Linked DNA regions of Alicyclobacillus sp. SO9. The protein of the gene in region 2 interacts with the protein of the main gene of each other region in a pairwise test. Links are inferred from orthologs where the notes say so. Each region holds a gene or a part of one and is shown on either strand. Other genes may lie near its edges.

Region 1 (11,810 bases), 3.4 Mb from region 2 along the record:
GCAGGGGACACCATGAGCCGATCCTTGAAGTCCCGGCTGGGGGCTCTGGAGCAGTCGACGGGCAGGCGTGATGTTCAACCATCGGCGCATGAGGAGAGCGTTCAGCGACACACCCTTCAATCCCTCGGTTTTACTTATGAAGATATGGGAGAGGGCAGCTTCTGGCACCGCATGCTGTCCTATGATGTGCTTAGCCTGTACGGACAGGTTCGTTTCCAAGACATACAGACTACAGACCTGTCACTGCTGGCCAAAGCCTGTAAACTGCCTGCAGCGGATGTAGAGGCCAACCTCCGCTTTTATGACACCGAGACAACAGGTCTTGGGACCGGCGCTGGGACTTTTCCTTTTTTGCACGCTGTTGGACAGATTGAAGACGACGAGTGGGTGATTCACCAGTACTTCGTGGATGATTTTGCAGAGGAACCAGCTTTGTTGTCAGCAATTGTACGACGTCATTTTCGCGACGGCGGTGTCTGTATTACCTTCAACGGCAAGTCGTTTGACTGGCCTCTGTTTCTAAACAGGCTGGTCATGTATCGAATTGAACGGCCGGAACAAGTAAGGCAAATGGACCTGCTGCATCCTAGTCGACGTCTGTGGCGCCGTAAACTCCAACGTGTCAGCCTTGGACATGTGGAAGAAGGAATCATGGGTGTAAGACGAACTGATGACTTGCCTGGCCGAGAAGCACCTGCCCGCTATTTTTCCTACCTTCAAGACCAAGATGTAGAAAAAATCCGGCCTGTACTTGACCACAATGCAGCAGATGTCTCTGCTCTTCTCGGACTTTCAGTGGTATTGGCGGACGTGCTTGGAGGACATCGCGATGTAGCGACTGCCGGTGAATACGCCGCTCTTGGGAAGTGGCGGGACGAGTGGGAAGATTACGATTTGGCGGACAAGTGCTGGCGGTCTGCGACACAGTGTCCGGATGCCACGTGGCGTGAGTTTTGGTTGTCCAGTTTGCGCTATAAACGGTTGCGGGAGTGGGACAAGGCGTGCGCAGTGTGGGAACATATGGCTGCCGAGTTTACTTGGAGCACCAATCCCCTCATTGAACTGGCAAAGTATTACGAGCACAGGGCAAAAGACTTCTCAAAAGCCTTGGCATATGCACAGGTTGCTTTACAAAGAGCGCGGTCACACTCCACGATGTCGACGGACCAAGCGGTTGTTGCGGCCGTAGAGCACAGGATTCATCGAATCCAAAGGAGGCTCGACCAGTCCTCTGCCAACGAAGCCCAATAGCATGAGCGTGTCTTATTGAAGTGGAGCGAGTGAGTCTTGTTGAGGTGGAGTGAGTGCGTTTCATGGACGTGGCCGGGGCCGGGGGGGAGGGGGCTTTCATAAGGATCCCAATGATCACTATCGGCTCGAAGCCGCAAAGGATAGTGATCCTTCGGATCACTACAAATGTACATCACAGAGCTTAATGTCGCAAAAGATCCCTATTCGCAGCCTGCCCACACCCAGTTCATCACAATAGTGAGCAATGGGATCCTTAAGTTGGCGCGCCTGCCGAAATAGTGAGCAATGGGATCCCTATGTCGGCCCGGTTGTTGCAATAGTGAGCAATGGGATCCTTAAGTTGGCGCGCCTGCCGAAATAGTGAGCAATGGATCCCTATGTCGGCCCGGCTGCTGCCATAGTGAGCAATGGGAGACCGTCGATTAATCGCTTGGGCCTGCCCAAGAGTGCTGCTTATACCAGATTTTAATGGGGATTTTAGGGGCTTTGATATCCATGTCCTGGTAGTCCACTATGTTTCACCCTTTCTAGGCATCTGAGGGCATCATACCTCCCGCCTTTTCGTTCCTTTTAGCTCATTGATGTAGCCGTTTGGGCACACTTAAGCCTTTGTGTGAGTGATTTCACCATGACTTTGAGGTTCACCACCATGGTCGTCAATTTCGCATCAATTCGTAGCGCATCGCGGCCGTGGGTTCGGGGACGGCCCAAACCATGATGATTCTTCATTTCCTTGTTCGTCGTTCGATTTCGCGTCGCTCTCGGAGTGCTGCTTGTCTATCTTCCGTTTGATTGTATTGTCTCCCCTCCTGAATGAGTTCCCAGTGGTCTACGAAAAAGAATGGTGCGACCCGATTTCGCCGTGGTACATTCGGCCCGCAACGGACACGACCTACAGTCTTCTCTACAAAAATAGAATTGTCGCCCTTTGAATTCTTTAAGGTAAGTGCTGCGGTACGTGGTTTTAGCACCTGGACAAACAACCTGTTGTTGGTCGCTATTGTAGTGGAACTGTTCGTTCGTGAACAAATTATCACGCTGCGGCTGTACCTTCACAGGAGATCGCCACCTCGGCCAATAGTGATGTTTCCGCGCACTATCCGCCTCATAGACCGCTCCTAGAGCACTCCGTTCACAAATCCGCCACAAATGGGTACCTAACACAGTTGAGATGTGACGAAACTGTGACGGCGATGGTCCTGTGACGCTGGTCAACACAAATAGCGATCTCTGGGACGCTTATGTGGGCTGGAGGCGATATGCCCATACAAATAAGCTCCTGGAAAGTGCTTAAGCATCCCAGGAGCCATCGAATCCGGCGGCAGAGTTGGAAATAGGCTCGTCTCAGGGCTCTATTTGGATGGTGGGACACTGGTTTTAAACGATAAGCTCATCTCGGATACTAGCGTTGCATTAACTTCAGTCGAAAATGTCAAGTGTTACGCGAGCACCGTTTCTCAGATAGGGTCAGAATATTTCGTGAATGAGCATTGAGGTGAATGAGCTAAAATGTCAAAGGGGATATAGACAGGTAGTCCGTTCCACATTTTACCTTATGAAGATGGGGTCGTACTCGCTGGTTTCTAAGTGCCCGACGTCTCCATTTACATATTGTTGTAAAGTTTGAGTAAAAGTCTGCTCATGGTTCATCCTCCTACGCCCACATGAACGCCGTGTCGGTGGTCGAGTCACGTAAAAGACGAATGTGTCAAATTTCTCGGCCCAATGACGTTGCAGGGATTTATAGACGGCGATCAGACGCCCGCTGTGTTTCACCCGTGCTTGCAGGAGTACAAGTAAGCAGAAGGTGATGAGCGCAATACGCAACTGGTTATAGACAGCATTCTCACTCTTGCCATAAAGCTGCTTCACTGTGAGATGTTGCTTAATCCACTTGAAGAACAGTTCAATCTGCCAGCGATTGCGGTACAGGTCACAAATCTCCTCAGCCGGTAAAGTCAGGTCATTGGTTAAGAAGATAACACGTTGCCCCTCTTTGTCTAAGGCCTCGATCCGACGGGTCGGATGCGCCATGCTCCGGAATTCGGAACCAAGCCGGATGACCGCATCACGTAACACAGGTGAATTCTCTGCAACGGGTCTTTCTTCTAACACTGCCATGGTGCCGGCATTGTGTCGGAGTCGTGTGACGAATTTGGTCCCACTTTGGCAATAGACGTCAAACTTTCGATAGTCGACGTAGCCACGGTCAAAGACAAACAGGGCATTTTCATCACAGGAAATGAGCTCATCCATTTGTGTTGTGTCTGCCGGCCTGGCTGGTGTAAGCGTTGCTTTATCCGGGTATACTCGTTCATTCATAAAGACGAGACGAAGGTGTAATTTGACGCCGGCTTTGTCTCGCTGGAAACTCGCCCATGGATACTGAGACAGGCACATAGTAATCGTGGAGGAGTCTACGAGATTCATTCGTCCTAACCGGTTTGTAGCCTTCTTCCATCCCAGAGCCTGAATGTTTTGGTCAACACACCGCCGAAAGACAGACTCAAGAAATCTCGTCTCCATCCGTAACTTGCGCGACAGTTGTGAGGTGCTGATGGATGCGAGACCAAGTTGCGCCTGCAGCTTTGGATCCTCATTTAAAAGGCCGCTGAGATTGGTCAATGATGTAACTTGTTGAATTTGTCCAAATACAAGCAGTTGAGTAAACGTGATAGCATCTAGCTTCTTCGTGTACTTGTCCAAACCCAAAGTTCGAATTTCGTCCAACATTTTCTCCGTATCCAAGGGAGAAAGGTATTTCATAAATGTGGATTTTGTAGTATCCTTGTCCATACTCTTTGGTTTCCTTAGTTTAGATTTGGACAGGACTACCTGTACTTTCTATTCTAAGGAAACTTTTATATTTCAGGGGTTACAGTTTCGTGAAGATTCCAATGATTGAAACAATGAAACTTGTCAACAGTACCCGTTGACAAGTCACAAAAAATTTAATGCAATGCTAGTACATCTCGGATCTCTATTTTCCGCGACTCTGACGGTGTGACCTCCAAGTCCCCGCCCCACTCTGGCGTTAGACCCCGAAGTCGTCGCCACCTACGGTCTTAGTCCTCCGCGATCGCGTCGGTTAGTGATCCTTTTGCGCCCTATCGCCCACGCCCCTCCGTGACTCCAGCGATATTAGTGTCGATTCATGACACTAATATCCCGGCCGGGTGGCATTAGTGATCCGTAAGATCACTAATGCATCGCCACCTCGGCCAATAGTGATGTTTCCGCGCACTATCCGCCTCATAGACCGCTCCTAGAGCACTCCGTTCACAAATCCGCCACAAATGGGTACCTAACACAGTTGAGATGTGACGAAACTGTGACGGCGATGGTCCTGTGACGCTGGTCAACACAAATAGCGATCTCTGGGACGCTTATATGGGATGGAGGCGATATGCTCATACAAATAAGCTCCTGGAAAGTGCTTAAGCATCCCAGGAGCCATCGAATCCGGCGGCAGAGTTGGAAATAGGCTCGTCTCAGGGCTCTATTTGGATGGTGGGACACTGGTTTTAAACGATAAGCTCATCTCGGATCTCTATTTTCCGCGACTCTGACGGTGTGACCTCCAAGTCCCCGCCCCACTCTGGCGTTAGACCCCGAAGTCGTCGCCACCCACGGTCTTGGTCCTCCACGATCCCGTCGGTACCTCATGCTCAGCTCAGCCAGCCCAAGGCAAGCCTCTCTGAGCGGACCTGGCAACAAATCGACGGTCTCAATGGCATCTCTATGGGAGCCAGGGCTTACCGCAGTGGCACCAGACGCAATCACGATGCAATCCCGATGCAATCCCTATGTGATCCCTATGTGATCCCGTTGACAGCCAAGCGGGCTTGCCACCTTCCCGCGTCGGCGCCTCTGGGTTGCGAAATGGAAATGGGGTTGCCTTCAACAGTCTACAACGCTGTCGGGGCAACCCCGCATACCTTCCTTACCAACTTTGCTGCTGACATGGGCCACTGTGATTCGAACTTTGCTGCTGACATGGGCTGCTCTGATCCCAGCTTTCGCGCTCGTTCCTGCATCCTTCGCGCCGTTGCAGGGCCCCGCGCTCGTGGCCCTTGCGCTCCGCGTTACTTCTCGCGCACTGCGTTCACAATGGTTACAGCGCTTCTGCCTCGGCTTGAAGTGCTCTTTCCCTGCGATGAAGCCTGAAGTGGAGCAATTCATACATGAGCGGGACAATGACCAGAGTTAAGACGGTGGATGTTATCAGACCGCCAATGACCACTACGGCCAACCCCTGTGAAATCAGCGCACCTTCTGAAAAGCCTGCAGCCAAAGGCGTCAGAGCGCAGATGGTGGCAATGGCGGTCATCACAATGGGCCGCAGCCTTGTCGTTCCGGCTTCAAGGAGTGCTCCGCGAACAGTCAACCCCTTATGCCGTTGCTGCTCCACTCTGTCCACAAGAACAATGGCGTTGGTAACAACAATCCCCATCAGCATCAAGATACCGATGAGTGACGATACACTGACGGGTTGATGTCCAATCACAGTGCCAAAGAAAGCGCCAATGAGGGCAACCGGCATGGAGAACAGAATTGCAAACGGTGCGGACCACTCTCCAAACGTAATGAGCATCACGATGTAGACGAGGCCGACAGCGACTAAAATTGCGTCAATCAGTTCGCTGAAGCTCTGGTTCTGCTGCTGGCTGGAACCCGACAACTGTGTATGAACTCCTGTTGGCAAACTAAGCTTAGAAATCTTGGCCAAGGCGAGTTTGGTTGTATTGCCTGTATTTTGTGTCGTGAACGACCCTTGGATCTGGGCGTAGGCCTGACTGTTTCGATGCAGAACAGAAACAGGCGCATTGGTGATTTTTACTGTTGCCACGTCGGAGAGTTTGATTGTTGTTCCGATGGACGTTTGCAGCGGCAAGTCTTTCAGTCGCTGCAGCTTTGTCAGGGGCTGATTGGGCTTCATTATGGCCGTAACATCGTAGGACGTGCCGTTCAGAGTCACTGTACCAATTTGGCTGTGTGATACATAGTTTTTCACGGCTGTCCCAATTTGGTAAGCTGTGAGCCCGTATTCTCCTGCTTTCTTAAAGTCTGGTACAACGCTGACTTCCGGCCGTGTCTGCGCAAGGTTGTTCTCAACATTGGCGAGACCGTTCATACCTTTCAGACTGTTGGTGATTTGTACAGCGGCCTTTTTGATGGACGCATCGTTCGGGCCGGTCACAATCAGGCCAAAGGACCCGCTGGAGCCGCCCATTGTGGTTTCCTGCACTTTGACTACCGCCGGAGAAGCAATTGGTTTGATGTTTGTTCGGAGCTTACTGACGAACTGACTGATGTCTGTGTTGGACTTAAGACTTAGGAACATGCTGGCCTGATTCGATCCTGACACGCCTCCTCCGGCACTCACCTGGCCAGGGTCGCTCCCGATTTGCGTGTTCAGTTCCTTAATACTGCTTTTTTGCTCAAGCACAATGCGCTCCACTTGTTTAGCTTTGGACGCAGTGGCAAATCGCGGTGTTCCTATGGGCATTTTCACGGATATTGTCGCAAACTTTTCCTTCGAAGATGGAATAAAGGTGCTTCCGGCCAGCGGCAGGACTGCGATTGACGCAACAAACGCGACAATCGTAATCAGCAGCACCCACACCTTATGGTTGAGGACCCAGTTGAGCGCGCCTTGGTAGCGAATCTGCCAAGGACGGAAATTCGCGTTCAGGTCTGCAATGGCAGAGGACTTTGTACTGTGTTGTGCAATCGCGTCCTGGTGCAGCGAAGGGTGTAAATCCTGGACCTCGTCACCTGTTTGTTCCGTGATCCAACTGTAATCGGCCCCTTTAGCCTGCTTTCTGGTCAGGAACATCCACGCCAGCATGGGAACAACTGTGAGCGCAATCAAAAGTGAAGACAACAGTGCTACAACCACTGTGATTGCAAAGGGGAAAAAGATTTTTCCGATGACGCCGCTGACCAGGCCCAATGGCAGGAAGACTGCGACTGTAGTGATAGTCGAAGAAGTAATGGCTGACGACACTTCACCCGTGGCGTAGCGAACAATGCCCTTGCCGTAGCCAAGCCCCCTGCGCCAGGCTCGATAGATGTTTTCTATGACGACAATACTGTCGTCCACGACTCGCCCGGTGGCTACTGCCATACCGCCAAGCGTCATAATGTTCATGCTGACGTTAAAGTGGTTCAGAACAATGATGGCTGTCAGGAGAGACAGCGGTATGGACACGACGGCAATCAGTGTTGTCAGCCAGTTGCGCAAGAACAACAAAATCACCAGAACTGCAAAGATGGCACCCAGTATAGCCTCTCGCATCATGCCGTTGATGGACGCGGTAATCATCTTTGAAGAATCGTACAAGGGTACAATGTGGACGCCTGAGGGAAGCTGAGATTTCAGTGTCGACAATTCCTTGTTGACAGCAGTTGCCATCTGAACTGTGTTCGCATCCTCCGTTTTGACAACGCCAATAAATACGCTTGGTTTTCCGTTTGTACGATTAATCGATCCCGTTTTCGGCTGCTGCAAAGACACCGTTGCAACATCCTTCAGCGGAATTGTGTCAAGTTTTTTGGACGAACTGGTAGAGGAAGTTTTTACGCTTCCAGAAACCTTCGGTGCAGAGGCAGAGCTGCTGGCTCCGGACAGGGAAGACTGCAGGGACTTCAGCTTTGCGTCGAGACTTGACTGAGATTTTTGCAACGCTTGAATCTGCCCTTGGAGTTGTGCAATCTTTTGTGGACTGCGCTGCGCCGCAGGCTTCGCCATTTCTTGATTCAGGGATAACTCGGCGCCGAACAGTTGGCCTTGAATCTTTTGCAATGCGCTCAAGATTTGATTTTCAGCCTGCACAGCCCCAAGCCCCTGCCCCAGTTTGCTCACGCCTTTACCGAGTCCGGAGACTGCGTTTCCGAGCTGTTGCATCCCCGTTCCAATCTGTTTGATGCCAGCGTTGGGATTGGCAGGAACAGCAATCTGAAGGTTCTTGATGTCGTTAAGACTTGTGAAATGAGTGTTCAGTTGAACTGGATCGTTCTTTCCTCCTACGGTACTGCTCCCAAGCGGCATGGTTGTGTTATCCGACTTCAGGTCTTGCAGTACTTGTTGCATTGTTAGGTTGTGGTCTGACAGTTTCTTCTTATTGAACTGGATGACCACATTATCCGGTTGGGCTCCGCCGGTTTGGAGGGATGCCACACCTTCCACACCTTTCAGTGCCGGTGCCACAAGGTTGTTTGCAACATTTCGCATTTGCTTTGTGTTTCCATTGCTCGTCGTGACAGTGAAATACACCACAGGTTGCGAATTGAAGGAGAACTTCTGCAGTTTTGGTGTTTGCGCACCGCTAGGCAGCTTGACCTGGTTTACCTCGTTTTGCGCTTTTTGCATAGCAGTGTTCAGGTTTGCACTCATGTTCATTTGAAGTTCAATTTCCGAGACGTTTTCAATAGAAGTGGATGTGACGGTATTGACACCGCTGACACCTCGTAACGCTTTTTCCAACGGTTCCGTGACGTTTTTTGCGACTTCCTGAGGAGATGCGCCTGGATAAGGAGTGACCACCGCAACCACAGGGAACGCGATGTTTGGCATAAGTTCTTCTTTTAGATTGGTAGCGGAAAAAATACCGCCGATTGCGATAATCAGCGTCAAAATCACGACTGCTACAGGATTGCGTAGTGAGAAGCGAGTTAAAAACCGCAAAATGTCCACTCCTTATGTCTGTCTGATACTTTGGCACGCAGGTGTGCTTTGGAACCCGGTTGGGAAACATGCTATCCTAAGGTTATACCTGCAAGTTAAATCTATCCTCAATCAGTTTAGTGACTAAATCAACAGCGGTCAATCGGCTTTTACGATTTTTCCAGATGAACGTGGACAAGTTCTCCAATAGAGATGTCTTTGAACCCTGTCACGGAGTCTGATCTTCGAAGCCTGGCCCTCAATTCAGCGTACGACAATTGCGCTTTGTAAAGGAGTCGTGAGAACGTGAACTTCACAGGATTTGAAGAAAAAGATTTCGAAGTATTTGAAATTCCAGGCCTCGACAACCGTATGGATGCTTTAAAACAGCAGGTGCGGCCGAAATTCCAAGAAATAGGTCCCGTTATGGCCGAGTACTTAGAACAGCTTTTGAATCAGCCAATGTATCCCCATGTAGCTCGCCACGCTCGCAGAACCGTCAATCCACCTAATGACAGTTGGGTCGCGTTTTGTCATGACAAGCGCGGGTACAAGAAACATCCTCACTTTCAAATAGGACTGTGGCAGACACATGTTTTTATGAACTTCGGTTTGATCTACGAATCACCGCAGCGGCAGCATTATGCCAAGCAATTGCGCGATCACGCTGAAGAGGTCCTGGAGAGAATTCCGCAAAACTACGTTTGGATTCCCAATCATATGGATCCCAATGCTGTACCTGCCTCAGAGGTCGATGCGGGTAAGCTGGATGAATTAGCGACTCGGTTGGCAACGGTGAAACAAGGGGAACTCCTGGTGGGTCGTAACATTCCCAAGGCTGAAGCCGCAGCAATGTCTGGCGAAGAGCTGTTAAACGAGGCCAAGGCGTGTTTCAAAACGCTGCAACCTTTGTATAAGCTGGCTGCGGGGGAGGTTGTGTTTGTATGAAAACGAGACCGGAAGCGTTAGCCCTATTGCATGAGTACACGAAATCGGAGTCGTTGCGCAAGCACGCCTACGCGGTTGAAGCTGCAGTTCGCGCCTATGCCCGTAAATTTGGCGAGGATGAGGAAAAATGGGCAGTTACCGGCTTGCTTCACGACTTTGACTACGAGCAGTATCCCACTCCTCAAGAACACACAGTCGTTGGTGCCAGGATTTTAGCAGAGCAGGGTTACCCGGAAGACGTGATTTACGCCATCAGGGCCCATGCTGACTACAACGGCTTGGACCGGACAAGCATGCTGGCTAAGGCTTTGTACGCTTGCGATGAATTGTCCGGATTTGTCATGGCGGTGGCTATGGTACGACCAAGCAAAAATGTAGCGGATGTGAAAGTAAAGAGCGTCAAGAAGAAACTCAAGGACAAGGCGTTCGCCAAAGGCGTGAATCGGGACGATGTCTACCGTGGAGCGGAAGAGTTGGGTGTAGACCTGGATGAGCACATAGCCTTTGTCGTTGATGCACTCACAGAGGTTGCGACGGAACTTGATTTGGCCGGGGCAAGCGCGTGATGATTCTTGCATAGACTGAGTCAGCGGAAGCGGCAGTTCGATTTTGCCGAGGGGCAAACAACGACAGCGTATCAGCGGCAGGATGACGGCAGGAAATGAAGGCGTTTCCGCGAATCCATTAAGCAGGAAAGAATCCTCTTGCTGGAGGTGCAGAAATGAGGTTTCGGGGAGAGTCCATTGAAATTCCTTGCGCCAACTTGCTGGAAATGCTGGAAGCTACAGTCGAACGCTATCCGACACACACCGCCGCGTATTTTATGGGGAACGAAATGAGCTATCGCGAGTTGTACACTGCAGTTGCACAAGTGATGTCGGAATTGAGTGCACTCGGTGTAAAGCATGGCCAGAGAATTGCTTTAATGATGCCAAACTGCCCGGAATACGTGATTGCGTATTATGCGATAACGGGGCTCGGTTCAGTTGTGGTCCAGATAAGTCCCATGAGTACCCCAACCGAGTTAAAGTACGTGCTTGGTGATTCTGGTGCACCCATCGTGATCGCCTACGAGCCGTTGTTGCGCACGGTCTTTGAAGTGCGAGCGGAAATCCCCATGCAGACGGTTATCGGAGTTCGCTTTTCAGCCAGTGGTGAACGCAATCGTCAAACGTCCCCGCAGACGTCATCTGGCACGGATTCTCCAGATATCTGGCTGGACGAGTGGACGGAAGCCCAAATGGGTGAGTCTGCGGACCAATCCATGGGTGTTCGGCAGACGAGGACGGGCTCGAATGATGCCCAGCCTGCCGCCAGACCCCTGTTACCGGACAGACACGCCATTCACCTTGATGACGTAGCTGTACTGCAATACACAGGAGGAACGACAGGAAAGCCAAAGGGGGCCATGTTGACCCATCGCAACCTTGTGGCAAATGCCGTTCAGTCAAGTCGGATGATTCCGGGCGGTATCACGGTTCAGGATAAAATGGTTTGTGCGCTTCCGTTTTTTCATGTCTATGCAATGACGGTGTGTATGAACCTTTCTGTTTTCACGGGCATGACCATGTTGATTGTTCCCAGATTTGACGCCAAAGAGGTCATGAGCCTGTTTGAGCAACACCACCCGACCCTGTTTCCGGGTGTCCCCACAATGTACGTGGCGCTGTCCCAGGCAGCAAAGGGACATTCGGACGCTTTAGCTTCTTTGCGCGCATGTAACAGCGGCGGAGCTCCGCTGCCGGAACAGGTGATGGTGCACTTTGAAAACTTGACAGGCGCCGTCGTTTTGGAAGGCTACGGACTCAGTGAGGCTTCGCCTGTGACCCATACCAATCCAGGTGCTGACCGCCGTCGCCCGGGAAGCATCGGGCTGCCCGTTGCAAACACCGAAGCCAGGATAGTGGATGCAGTGGATGGGGAGACAGAACTCGGTCCCAAT
Region 2 (10,634 bases):
GAGCCGATCCCTGGTAATGAAGCGGATGGGGTTACACTGGAAAACGTGGTGAAGACGGTCGTGGAGCAGTTCGACAAACGCCCCAAGGAAGTGGTGGCAGACGCAGCTTACGGAAGCGGGGAGAATCGCGATAAACTTGTCAACGGGTTACACATTCATCTGACCGCACCATTGACTAAAGTCACCAACCCTTCTGGCAAGGCATTTCGAACGGAGGACTTCACATATTTACCGGAAGATGACGTGGTCGTGTGTCCTGAAGGGCAGAGATCGGTTCGCAGGACTCACATTAAGAAATCTAAGGGTTCGCAATATGGATTTGCCGAACAAGTTTGTGGACAATGTTCTCTACGTGGGCAGTGTACCGACCATGCCAAAGGTCGCACTGTATTTGTAAGTGACTATTGGGCACTGCTGCAAGAGGCAAAGAAGTATAATGCGAGCGCGCAAGGGCAAGAGGCGTTACGAGCTCGGTACGAAATTGAGCGCACCAATAACGAGATGAAACGCCACCACGGGCTCGAAAGACCGCGAACCCGTGGCCGAAAGAAATTGCGAATTGACGTCAAAATTACGTCCATGGTCGTCAACGTCAAAGTCATGGTAAAGACCCTGGTGGAACGTTGTAAACCGTTAGAGGCCCCCGTCTGCTCTTAGAAGAAAGCGAGAGTAAAAAATGGAGGGATTGACAGTGGAAATCCCACGATTTCTGTTACTGACAACCAAAAATATACCATTTGCATCCAATTCCTTTGAAAAAATTCCCTAACGAAGGAAAACAGGAGCCTTACAGCTCCTGTTAATAGACTGTCTCCGGGAGGAGCTTAATTCGTCGAATTCCGGTATAAATGGGGAAATAGCGATCCGAGAAGAGCTTATCTACGACGGTCGGCCACGTCTCGCACGTCCCCAGCCACTGCCCCAGCCGCGTCCCCTCAGCCCGCCGGTAGCTGGGTGTGGGGGGGTGAGACCCAGCGGCGGAGTGCTGTGATAGAGGCAAGGGGGCTGCCCCTAAAGGTGTAGAACCTTTTGGGACAGCCCCCTTGTGTTCATGTATCATTGGGCCTTTTAGCTGCCGTAAGGCAGCATGATTCAACTAGTTGCCAGTTTAACCGACTTAACCGACAACCTTAATTTGACCTTTCATATAACCCTGGTGCGTCATGGAGTAGCTGCTCATGCCGCCGTCGCAGGAAATGGCACAGTGCCAATCGAACGTGCCGTCTTTGGTCGGTGTGAAGGTAAAGGTCGTGGTTGTCGGGTCCCCAGTTTTCTTCGCGCCCTTCATGACCTGGTTTAAGCCAAGTGTTGAAGAGGTCATGCTGTGCTCACCTGTGTCGTAGTTCGTCACGGTCACATGTACCGGAATTCCTTTTTGTACGGTGAAGTCAGTCGGTGAATATGCGTCATGAAGCTTACCGTCTTTTGCTGCATATTTCAGACCGTCTTTAATGGTCAAGTCAATGTACTGTTGGTTGTTGGCTGGTACGACATCGACAACGCCCTTCATGTAGCCGTCATGTGTCATTGCGTAGCTTTGCATGCCACCGTCGCATTTCATGGCGCAATGCCAATCCATTTTCCCTGCCTTGGTCGGAGTGAAAGTAAAGGTGTTTACCTTCGCTACACCTTTCTTGGTTGAACCTTTCACAAGAAAGTTGACGCCAAGAGCCTTTGATGTGAAGCTGTGTTCGCCGTCGTCATAGTTGTAAATCTTCAGTGTGACGGGTACGCCCTGGACGACTTTAAAGTCTGCTGGAATGTATGTGTCGTGAAGTTTCCCGTCTGTTCCCAAGTGGGCGCCAGGTAAAATGGTCAAAGTAATTAATTGCTTGGATAAGGCCGCTTTCTTTGTCGTTGCTGCTGTGGTGCTGGTGTTCGCAGTTGTATTCGTTGCTGCCGTCGATGGGTTGGCATTGCTCGTGCTGTTTGATGTGGTGCCGCAGCCTGCTAGAAACAGTGCAGGTACAGCTGCTGCAATTAACAAAGCTTTTTTCATTTTGGTCTCCCCCTCAATCAAAGTAAGCGAGTATATTGTTTACGACAACTACTCTATCGTGGGCAGGGGTTAGGAGGTAGACCAGAAGTGACTGTTTTAGCTCTCATTTGGATTAGTTGATTACATTGTAATTTAAGTGACTATGGAACTATATCAATAGTTACAACTGACTAGTCAAATGACATGTGTTCCCTAGTCTGCGTGGCTAGGATGACTTATTCTTACCGCTCTGTCGGTGCTTCCATTTCGTCCATAACCACAGGACGATTCCGAATAATATGCCCCAAGGCAGTATCCACGAGAGGAAGGTAACTAGGCCAAAGAACGATGTCTTCATAAAGTGAAGCGACTGCAGCAATGGATGCCACATGGGCTTCTGTTCTATCACCGCTGCTGAGGTCTTCGAAACGAGATGAATTGTGACTGTTCCGAAGGAGACGGATTGGTGCAAGTGATGGACTTGTTGCTTTACCGAATTGATTTGGCTGTCCACCTGTGTTAGCGACTGTTGAATTTGCAACATATCCTTCATGGTTTTAGCCTTACTGTATAGGCGTGAATAAGCTGTTGCTTCGCTTTGAAGCTGGTTTAGCTGCAGTTGCAGGTTGTTGGCTTGTTGCGTGACATTGCGTCCGCTTTGACTAAAGTTTTCAACAGCCCCAGTGGACTTTATTTCTTTCAGAAACGAATTAAAATGTCCACTTGGTACTCGGACGGTCATGTTAACAATTGTATTGTCGCTTGTGGCTTTTTGTCCTGTATTTGTCTCCATATTTTGAATATAACCGCCTGCTTTTGAAAGGAGATTTCTAACATGTGATGCGGTTGCATCTGGGTGGAGCGACTTCACCGTCAGATTCGCTGTTTTTATTACGGCGGCAGAGTTTGTTGTAGTCGCGTTTTGAGCGATAGAATTTGCTGAGGCATTGGAAGCTGTATGCCTAATGGAACTTGTTGCTGACCCTGATGCGCTTGAACTGCTTGCTGAGGCAAACTTGTAATGTCCGCTGCTTTGGGATGAACTGGCTGTGTGCTGCAGTAGCGTACCGACAACAATAGCGCCAGCCAATAGAGCACTGAGAATGAGCACAAGTGAAAGTGGAGACCATTTTCGCTTAAGCCACGTGAGAAGACCAGAGTGGTTAGTCCTGTTTACCGACATCAACAATTTCCCCCTTGTAAAGATGCGTCATCAGATTAGACAAGGGGGAGACGTAAACTGTTATCATGAACATCTCAATCACAGGATTTTTGTACGAAAGGAAGGCACGCATGCTGTATACGGATGGAATTCATTTAATTAGCGATACAAGTGTCGACGAGTTGACCAGGTTTGGAGAAGAACTTGGATTAAAGAGGGAATGGATTCACTGGACACCGGGAAGGCCCCACTTTGATTTAATCAACGAAGAGATTCGAAGTAAGGCCATACGGGCAGGTGCAAAACGTACTCATAGAAGAGAATTCGTGGCTGCGCTGCGCCGTATGCCTTCTTACCACGACTGGATTGCTGACAAAAACAAAAACCATTCGGCAAAAGACATTGGTTCAGAGTGACTTGAGAAATCTGGTCAACCGACATTGTGTATGACTGTGATTTCTACTGGCTTTCAGGCTCTATGGCTCTATGGCTTTCTAGCTTTCTAGTTCTGCCTGGAGTCTTTTTGCCAAAGGATTCTCCAACTGCTTTTGCCTGAGGTTCGCAGCGCAAAGCGCTTGTACACACGAGCACCGTAGAGTACAAGCAATGTGTTCAAAATGAGAACCAGACCAATGCTGATGAGTATTTGCCATACTGCGACCCCGTTGGTAGCAAGTGCAGCTCTCGCAAACATCGCCATGGGAGTCACGATTGGCACGAACGATGCGACGGTGGAAAATATGGAATCCGGAGCAGGCAGAATCCCAAACAAGGTGACATAGAAGAGAATCAACATGATGATAACTACGGGTGTCAGGGCCATCTGCTGTTCCTCAACGCGAGTGACCAGAGAGCCTGCGATGCCGTAAAGGGTTGCGTATAACATGTATCCAAGGATAAAGAACACAGGGAACAGAACGAGCATTTCCGCAGGAACGTGTTCAACGGGAAGCAAGGTAGAATGTTTCCGGAACAGAATGACACCTCCCGCAACAATCAACCAGATGGCATATTGCAACAGCCCGACCAAGCCAATTCCAATGATTTTACCAAACAGAATTTGCCACGGCTTCGTTGTAACCAGCACCATTTCGACAATGCGGTTGGACTTTTCCTCAACGACGCCCTGGGCTACCCAAGCTCCGTAAATGGTAATTGTTGCGAACAGCAGCACCAGCATGTAGTCCACCAGCAATTTGGAAGACAACATTTGCTGTTCGGATTTAGAATTTGGTTGAAGCTGAATAACACTGGTGTGGACGGGGGTGCTAAGGACCGACTGGCTTTGTGTCGGAAGCGTTTTAATGCGTTCTGACATAATTTGCTGACGGAGGACACTTTGGATCGTTCCAACGAGACTGGAACTGACTGATCCGTTCTCTCTAACTACAATGCCGGCACTCATCGCCGAACTCCCGCTTACCTGTGCAACGAGTTTGGCATGGTGTGTTTTCAGATATGACTTTGCCTCAGCGTTAGACAGGGATTGCAGTTTGGGAGAATTGTCAACCGTCAATTTAAAATCGTAATTGTCGGAGTTTTTCTGAATGCTCTTGACGGCGGTCGCTGCAATCACATGATGAGGATCATTTAACATGACTGTCGGTTTGGCCTTCTGATTGATAAAGTTCATAATACTTGGCAGAAACGTTAACCCGATGAGTAGAATAAGGCCGATGACTGTAAATGTCCAGTAGCCTCGTTTTGCAAGCCGGACTTTCATTTCCCGCTGCATCAAAATCCACAGTTCCCTCATTCGCTCTTACCCACTTTCTCGAGAAAGATATCATTCAGTGTCGGTCGAACCAGTTCAAATTGAGCTACGTCAATCTGCGCATCGACAAGTTGCCGTAACAGGTCATTTGGATTTACAGCAGATGCAGGCAGCGTGAGTGTTCCTGTCCGTTTGTCTGACTGCAGAAGTTCTTTGGTGTTGGGCGTTAACTTACTTCTTACGGCAGCTTCATCTGCGCGAATGCGAATGGTTTGTGGAGATTGCGCAGAGATGAGGTCATTCAGATTGCCTTGAACCATCATTTTGGACTGGTGAATAATGCCGACAGCGTCACTAAGCTCTTCGACGTGAGCAAGTTGATGACTGGAGAAGAGGATTGTGGCGCCGGTTTTGACGAGATCGAGAAAAACGGACTTGAACAGGGAAGTATTCACAGGATCGAGACCGCTGAACGGCTCATCGAGAATAATGACTTTTGGATTATGGATGACAGCCGCAATAAACTGGATTTTTTGCTGGTTCCCCTTTGATAGTTCGACAACCGTATTTTTCGCGTAATGCGGAATTTCAAAGCGCTCAATCCATTCGTTTGCAGAAGCGGATGCGTCTTGTTTGGACAGCCCTTGCAGTCGTCCAAACAGGATTAACTCATCGAGTACACGCATGTTGGGGTAGAGTCCGCGTTCCTCAGGCAGGTAACCAAATGTTGATTTTGGATGTTTCCGAGCAGGAGTACCGTTCCACAAGACTTCGCCTTTGTCAGCAGTGAGGATATCGAGGATGATGCGAATTGTGGTAGATTTCCCGGCGCCGTTTAACCCAAGCAAGCCGAAGACTTGTCCTTCCGGAATCGTGAAGGAAATGTCGTCAATGGCAAGTTTGTTGCCATAAGACTTTCTCAGTCCCTTAACCTCAAGTGTCATTTTCACCCTTACCTTTCATGTGTCCATCTTTTCACGTGTCCGTCTTTCTCATATGTACGTTTTCCAAACACCTCGGTTACCACCCGCGAAACGGCCGCCCGGTCCGATAAACAGTTCCCTTTCCAGAGGCAATCAGCTTATCGTCGCTTCCGTACACGTTCATTGAATAGAGACCTGTCTTCTTGGTCAGGTTGTCTTCCGTTACCACCGCTGTGACAACTGAACCGACAGCAGCGGGACGACAGTAGTTCAGATTTACGTTCAATGCGACAGCTTCGATGCCGTGAGAATTGCTGGCTACGGCAAGGGCAGTGTCCGCTAGTGAGAAAATTGCACCGCCGTGGGGTGTACCGTGAGGATTAACCATATCTTTTCGTACTGTCATTTGCACGCGGGCACTGCCTTCACCAGTTTCAATCAGTTGCATACCGAGAAGTGTGGAAAATGCATCAAGCTGGATTTCACTTACACTCATATCAGTTTCCTCCGTTTGCTTGTAGTGTAGCATAGCAATGTAGCGTTTTGGGATGTGGAGGGTGCATTTGAGCCCATTGTAACGGGATGGTACATTGAAGTTACGCAGAGGAGGTAAAACGATGCAACAAGTTGTTTTTATCGAAGTTGGTATGGGAATAGATTTACATGGTCAGGACGTAACAAAGGCTTGTGTAAAGGCGTGTAAGAATGCAATTGGGCACAATTCTATGCCTGGTATCACTCAGGTGCTTCCAAACCATGACTTGAACCAGATGCAAGTTCACGTAACGCTTGGCATACCTGACACGTGGCAGGATGTCGACGAGGCAGCTGTGAAAGGTGTATTTCCGTACGGCCAAGTCACAATCGAAAAGTAACCGGCGGACTCGAGGCATCCAGCGGTATTTTGCTTCCAGATAAGGGTGACAAGAACGATAACATGGTCATTGTAAATGCTGTGGTACAGGTAGGGTACTAACTTCGTGCCTGTCTCTCTAGACCTTACATATTTCACACGTTGACAGTATATTCAGATCTGGGCAAAGACAGGAAGGAGCGGTGCACAATGAAGATTCACGTTTTGGGTTTCTGGGGAACGTATCCGGGACCTGGAGAAGCCACGACCGGTTTTTTGGTTGAGACAGACCACAAGAAGATTTTGCTTGACTGCGGGTCAGGCGTTTTGGCTCAACTGCAAAAAATTTGTTCCGTAGAGGAATTGGATGCGGTGATTGTAACGCATCATCATCACGATCACGTTGCTGATCTGGGCGTCTTAGGCTACGCCATGCTGCTGGCGAGATTAACAGGTGCACGGCAGCATAAGCTGCCCATGTATATGCCTCTGTCGCCTTCTCCAACCGTTGACGGGCTGCAAAACGAACCGCTCATTGACGTCATGTTTATTGATGATACCACGGTCTTGGATGTGGACGGCTGGCAGGTCACGTTTGCTCCGACAGTGCATCCTGTTCCCTGTTTCGCCGTACGCTTTGAAAAAAACGGACAGTCCTTTGTGTTTTCAGCGGATACGTCATGGGCGGATAGCTTGGTTCGTCACGCTGAAGGTGCTGACTTGTTCATTTGCGAGGCCAGCATGTACGCAGGCCAGGAGGAAAACGCCCGTAATGCCGGGCACTTGACCAGCGTTCAGGCTGGAAAGCTGGCCAAAGATGCCGGAGTGAAACGGCTGGCTTTGACACACTATCCGCATTATGGAGACTGGAAGGATTTATTTCTGCAGGCCGAGGACAGCTTTGGCAACACTGTTGACAAGCTGGACACGTTGCAAGTGATTCACCTATAGATTTTCGTCTGGTTTTCCTTTTTTGCCCCATAGAAGTCCGTCTGGGATAAGGTTTCTGAATCCGTTGCTCTTGACAGTATACAAGACAAGAATGGCGATGGCGCCGAGAAGAAAGTCTGCACCGGTTGTCATCGTCATAATCATCTTTCTGGCAATCGCAAAGATGAGGATGTCTACTACCAGATGAAGGTCATGCTTGATTAACATCAATGCGACTTCAAGTCCAATGATATACAGCAGTGCGTCGTCGAGAAACTGTTGAAAACTCGCATTGTTGCCAGCCGACATAAGGTGGTGAAGACCACCTAGCATCATGACACTGGCCGTAACCACGCCTGCAAGAAGAAACAGTGACAGTGCAATTTCCAGTACGCGAATGACAAGTTCAATAGTGGTATAGAGTTTTTGCGGCAGCAGCTTTCGTTTCATCCTATCCCTCTCTCTTCCCTGAGCTCAAGTCACATGGCAATACCTCAGTGGATTATACGGAATTTTCTTTCAACTCTATCATAACAGGAAGTACGCTTCGTTACCTCCCCGTTCTGACTCGGAGCACTCTAGCAAACACGTAGACGGTCGTCGTCACGCTTGCAGTAAAGAAACCAACGGGCCAGCCAATATCATATGCCAACAAAAGAGAGAGCCAGAGGCTGCCAACAGAAATCACGATACTTAACATCATCATTTGACCTGGTCGACGGGACAGTTGGGCTGCCGCAGCAGCAGGTGCGACCAGTAGGCTGAAGTTCAGAAGTATGCCTATCAGCGGCACGGTCAAAGCTGCAGCGACAGATGCCACAATCAGAAACAGGACGTCAATTGCTGTCACGAAGACGCCGCGGGCTTGTGCCCACTCTCGCTCTATGGACGTAAGGAGTAAGGGGCGGTAGAGTAAGACCATCGCCAGCAGACAGAGTGTCCCTAAAGCCACCGTGATAAGGACCTCGTTGAGACTGATTCCCACGACTTGGCCAAAGAACAGAGCATAGGCATTTTGGGCAAATGTCTGTGAAATCGCAAGAAATAATGCGCCTAGACCTAAAGCGAGGACCAGTGTCAGAGCCGTGATAACGTCGTTTCGTCCCTTCTTACTCCAACTTCCAATGGCAATGGAGCCTGCCACGGAAAACACCGTAATGCCAACAAGCGGGTTGACACCGGTTAAAATGGAACCGGCAGCGCCGGCAAAACCGATTTTCGGGATGGCGTGTGCTACAAAGGTCCATTTGCGAAGTACAATGAAAACACCGATGCAGGCAGATAAAAGGGCAATCATGGTTCCGGCAGTGTATGCATGTACCATGAACGGCTGTGTAAATAAACCCGGTTGAAAAATCAATCTAAGCCAGCTCATTGCGAGCCCTCCTGTTGCAATCCGTTGCCGCTGAGGCCATGGTTGGAATTTGCATCCTGTATATTGTCACGTGCATGGTCATGTGAACTGTCACTTTTATTGTCCTGCGCAAGGTCATCTTCACGACTGCTGTGTTTCCGTAGACCTCTGCGACCATTCCTGCTGCGGGTGAACAGACTCGTCATCAGTACAACCAGGAATACCAACACGGCAATAAAGAAGCTGACAGGCCAGCCTTGACCGCGCGGAGGAAAGAAGACACTCATGTCTGCCAGTACGACACCGGCACAGAGAATCAGGACTCCAATCAGGCCCGCCAAAAAGAGAGCACGGTGGGGGCGTCTTGTCAAATGAACGGCAGCCGATGCCGGGCCAATCAGAAGGGCCGTTGACATCAGAGCGCCAATGACTAGGGCGCTGTTTTCTACTGTTATTGCCAAAGCCAACATAAACAGCAAACTCATGATTCTTACCGACACGCCTTTTGCAGCCGCAACCTCAGGACTGAGTGAACTGAGCAGCAAAGGTCTGTATAAAACTCCAATTAGAATCAATGAAACCAGCGAAACGAGCGCAATCAACGGCACCAATTTCGACTGAACAGCAAACAATGAACCGAACAGTACGAGTTGGGCAGCTGATGCACCTCCTGCAATCCGGGTGTCAAGGTACAGGAACAGAGCGCCAATGCCAAGGGAGAAGGAGAGGGCAATGCCGGTTGCAATGTCCCTGTTTCGGATTTTGTCACCGATTGCTTCGATGCCCGCGCCAGCCATGATGCCGAATCCAATGAAACCATACCAGGCACTCTGTCCAATCAAATATGCGCCAGACGCACCTGTAACACCTATATCCGTCAAAACGTGGCCTGCAAAGGACTGTCCGCGGATAATGACGAACACTCCGGCGACAGCAGAAGTCAACGCTATTAGTGCGCCGAGCCACAGGGCTCGAATGACAGCGGGATCGGCTAAAGAATGAAGTATTACAGTCATCATGGTGCTGTCTGCTCCTGTCCGTCACAGTGTAAGCATCCCGTCAGGTCCTCCACAGTCCCCTTGGTTTCCTGGCCGCCGACCACAATGATACGTCCCTTGACCCGCAGAACTTCAACATCATATCCGTAAAGACGGCTCAGCACCTCGCTTTGAATGATGTCATTCACAGGTCCCATGGCCCCGCGGCCCCTGGCCAGATACAGCACTTTGTTCATGACACCGAGCAACGGGTTTACGTCGTGGGCGACCAAAACAATGGCCAAGTTGCGAGTCTTGCCAAGACGGCCCAGCAATTGGACAATTTCATTTGCACTTTTTATGTCGAGATTTGCAAGAGGCTCATCCAGCAACATGATTTCGGGACGGGAGACCAGTGCCTGGGCTATCAACAAACGCTGTTGTTGCCCTCCGGACAACTGACCGACGGCTGCATGTTGGTAGCTGAGAGCATCCACTGCCGCCAGGGCTTCAGTGATACGATCTCTGCGTCGCTTTGTTGGCAGTGCAAAGCCATATAGATGACCGTCCAGACCCAGACCCACCAAATCGCGGGCGGTCAATGGCGTATCTTGCTCCAAGTGAATTTTCTGAGGGACATAGCCGATTTTCCGGTGCCCTCTGTGAACAGGTTGACCCAGCACTTCAACATCTCCGTCGGCAGGTGGAAACAGACCGAGGAATACCTTCAGTAACGTTGTCTT

What was found.
Region 1: the proteins of GI364_RS19375 (region 2) and GI364_RS03025 interact in binary tests that used the Bacillus subtilis proteins (3 or more experiments, as listed by UniProt). The link is inferred for Alicyclobacillus sp. SO9 from one-to-one orthologs.

The regions. Positions count from the first base shown.
Region 1 is NZ_CP066339.1:696,516-708,325, forward strand. What follows is about bases 5,166-9,341. They hold GI364_RS03025 (efflux RND transporter permease subunit), read right to left. Parts: upstream 8,942-9,341; coding sequence 5,366-8,941; downstream 5,166-5,365. Other genes in these bases: GI364_RS03030 (YktB family protein), read left to right, coding at 9,227-9,341. Outside these bases: GI364_RS03005 (DEAD/DEAH box helicase), read left to right, coding at 1-16; GI364_RS03010 (ribonuclease H-like domain-containing protein), read left to right, coding at 13-1,251; GI364_RS25290 (transposase), read right to left, coding at 2,029-2,469; GI364_RS03020 (IS4 family transposase), read right to left, coding at 2,800-4,047; more of GI364_RS03030, read left to right, coding at 9,342-9,868; GI364_RS03035 (HDIG domain-containing metalloprotein), read left to right, coding at 9,865-10,434; GI364_RS03040 (long-chain-fatty-acid--CoA ligase), read left to right, coding at 10,590-11,810. UniProt on the Bacillus subtilis protein: Required for self-resistance to surfactin, an antimicrobial lipopeptide surfactant produced by B.subtilis. Also required for swarming motility.
Region 2 is NZ_CP066339.1:4,128,903-4,139,536, reverse strand. Bases 2,770-5,769 are described here. They hold GI364_RS19375 (ABC transporter permease), read right to left. Parts: upstream 4,897-5,769; coding sequence 3,643-4,896; downstream 2,770-3,642. Other genes in these bases: GI364_RS19370 (ABC transporter ATP-binding protein), read right to left, coding at 4,893-5,769; GI364_RS19380 (DUF4031 domain-containing protein), read left to right, coding at 3,272-3,556; GI364_RS19385 (DUF4349 domain-containing protein), read right to left, coding at 2,770-3,161. In the rest of the region: GI364_RS19395 (IS1182 family transposase), read left to right, coding at 1-657; GI364_RS19390 (cupredoxin domain-containing protein), read right to left, coding at 1,118-1,999; more of GI364_RS19385, read right to left, coding at 2,205-2,769; more of GI364_RS19370, read right to left, coding at 5,770-5,798; hydroxyphenylacetyl-CoA thioesterase PaaI, read right to left, coding at 5,875-6,273; GI364_RS19355 (MBL fold metallo-hydrolase), read left to right, coding at 6,841-7,581; GI364_RS19350 (hypothetical protein), read right to left, coding at 7,576-8,010; GI364_RS19345 (metal ABC transporter permease), read right to left, coding at 8,111-8,935; GI364_RS19340 (metal ABC transporter permease), read right to left, coding at 8,932-9,933; GI364_RS19335 (metal ABC transporter ATP-binding protein), read right to left, coding at 9,930-10,634.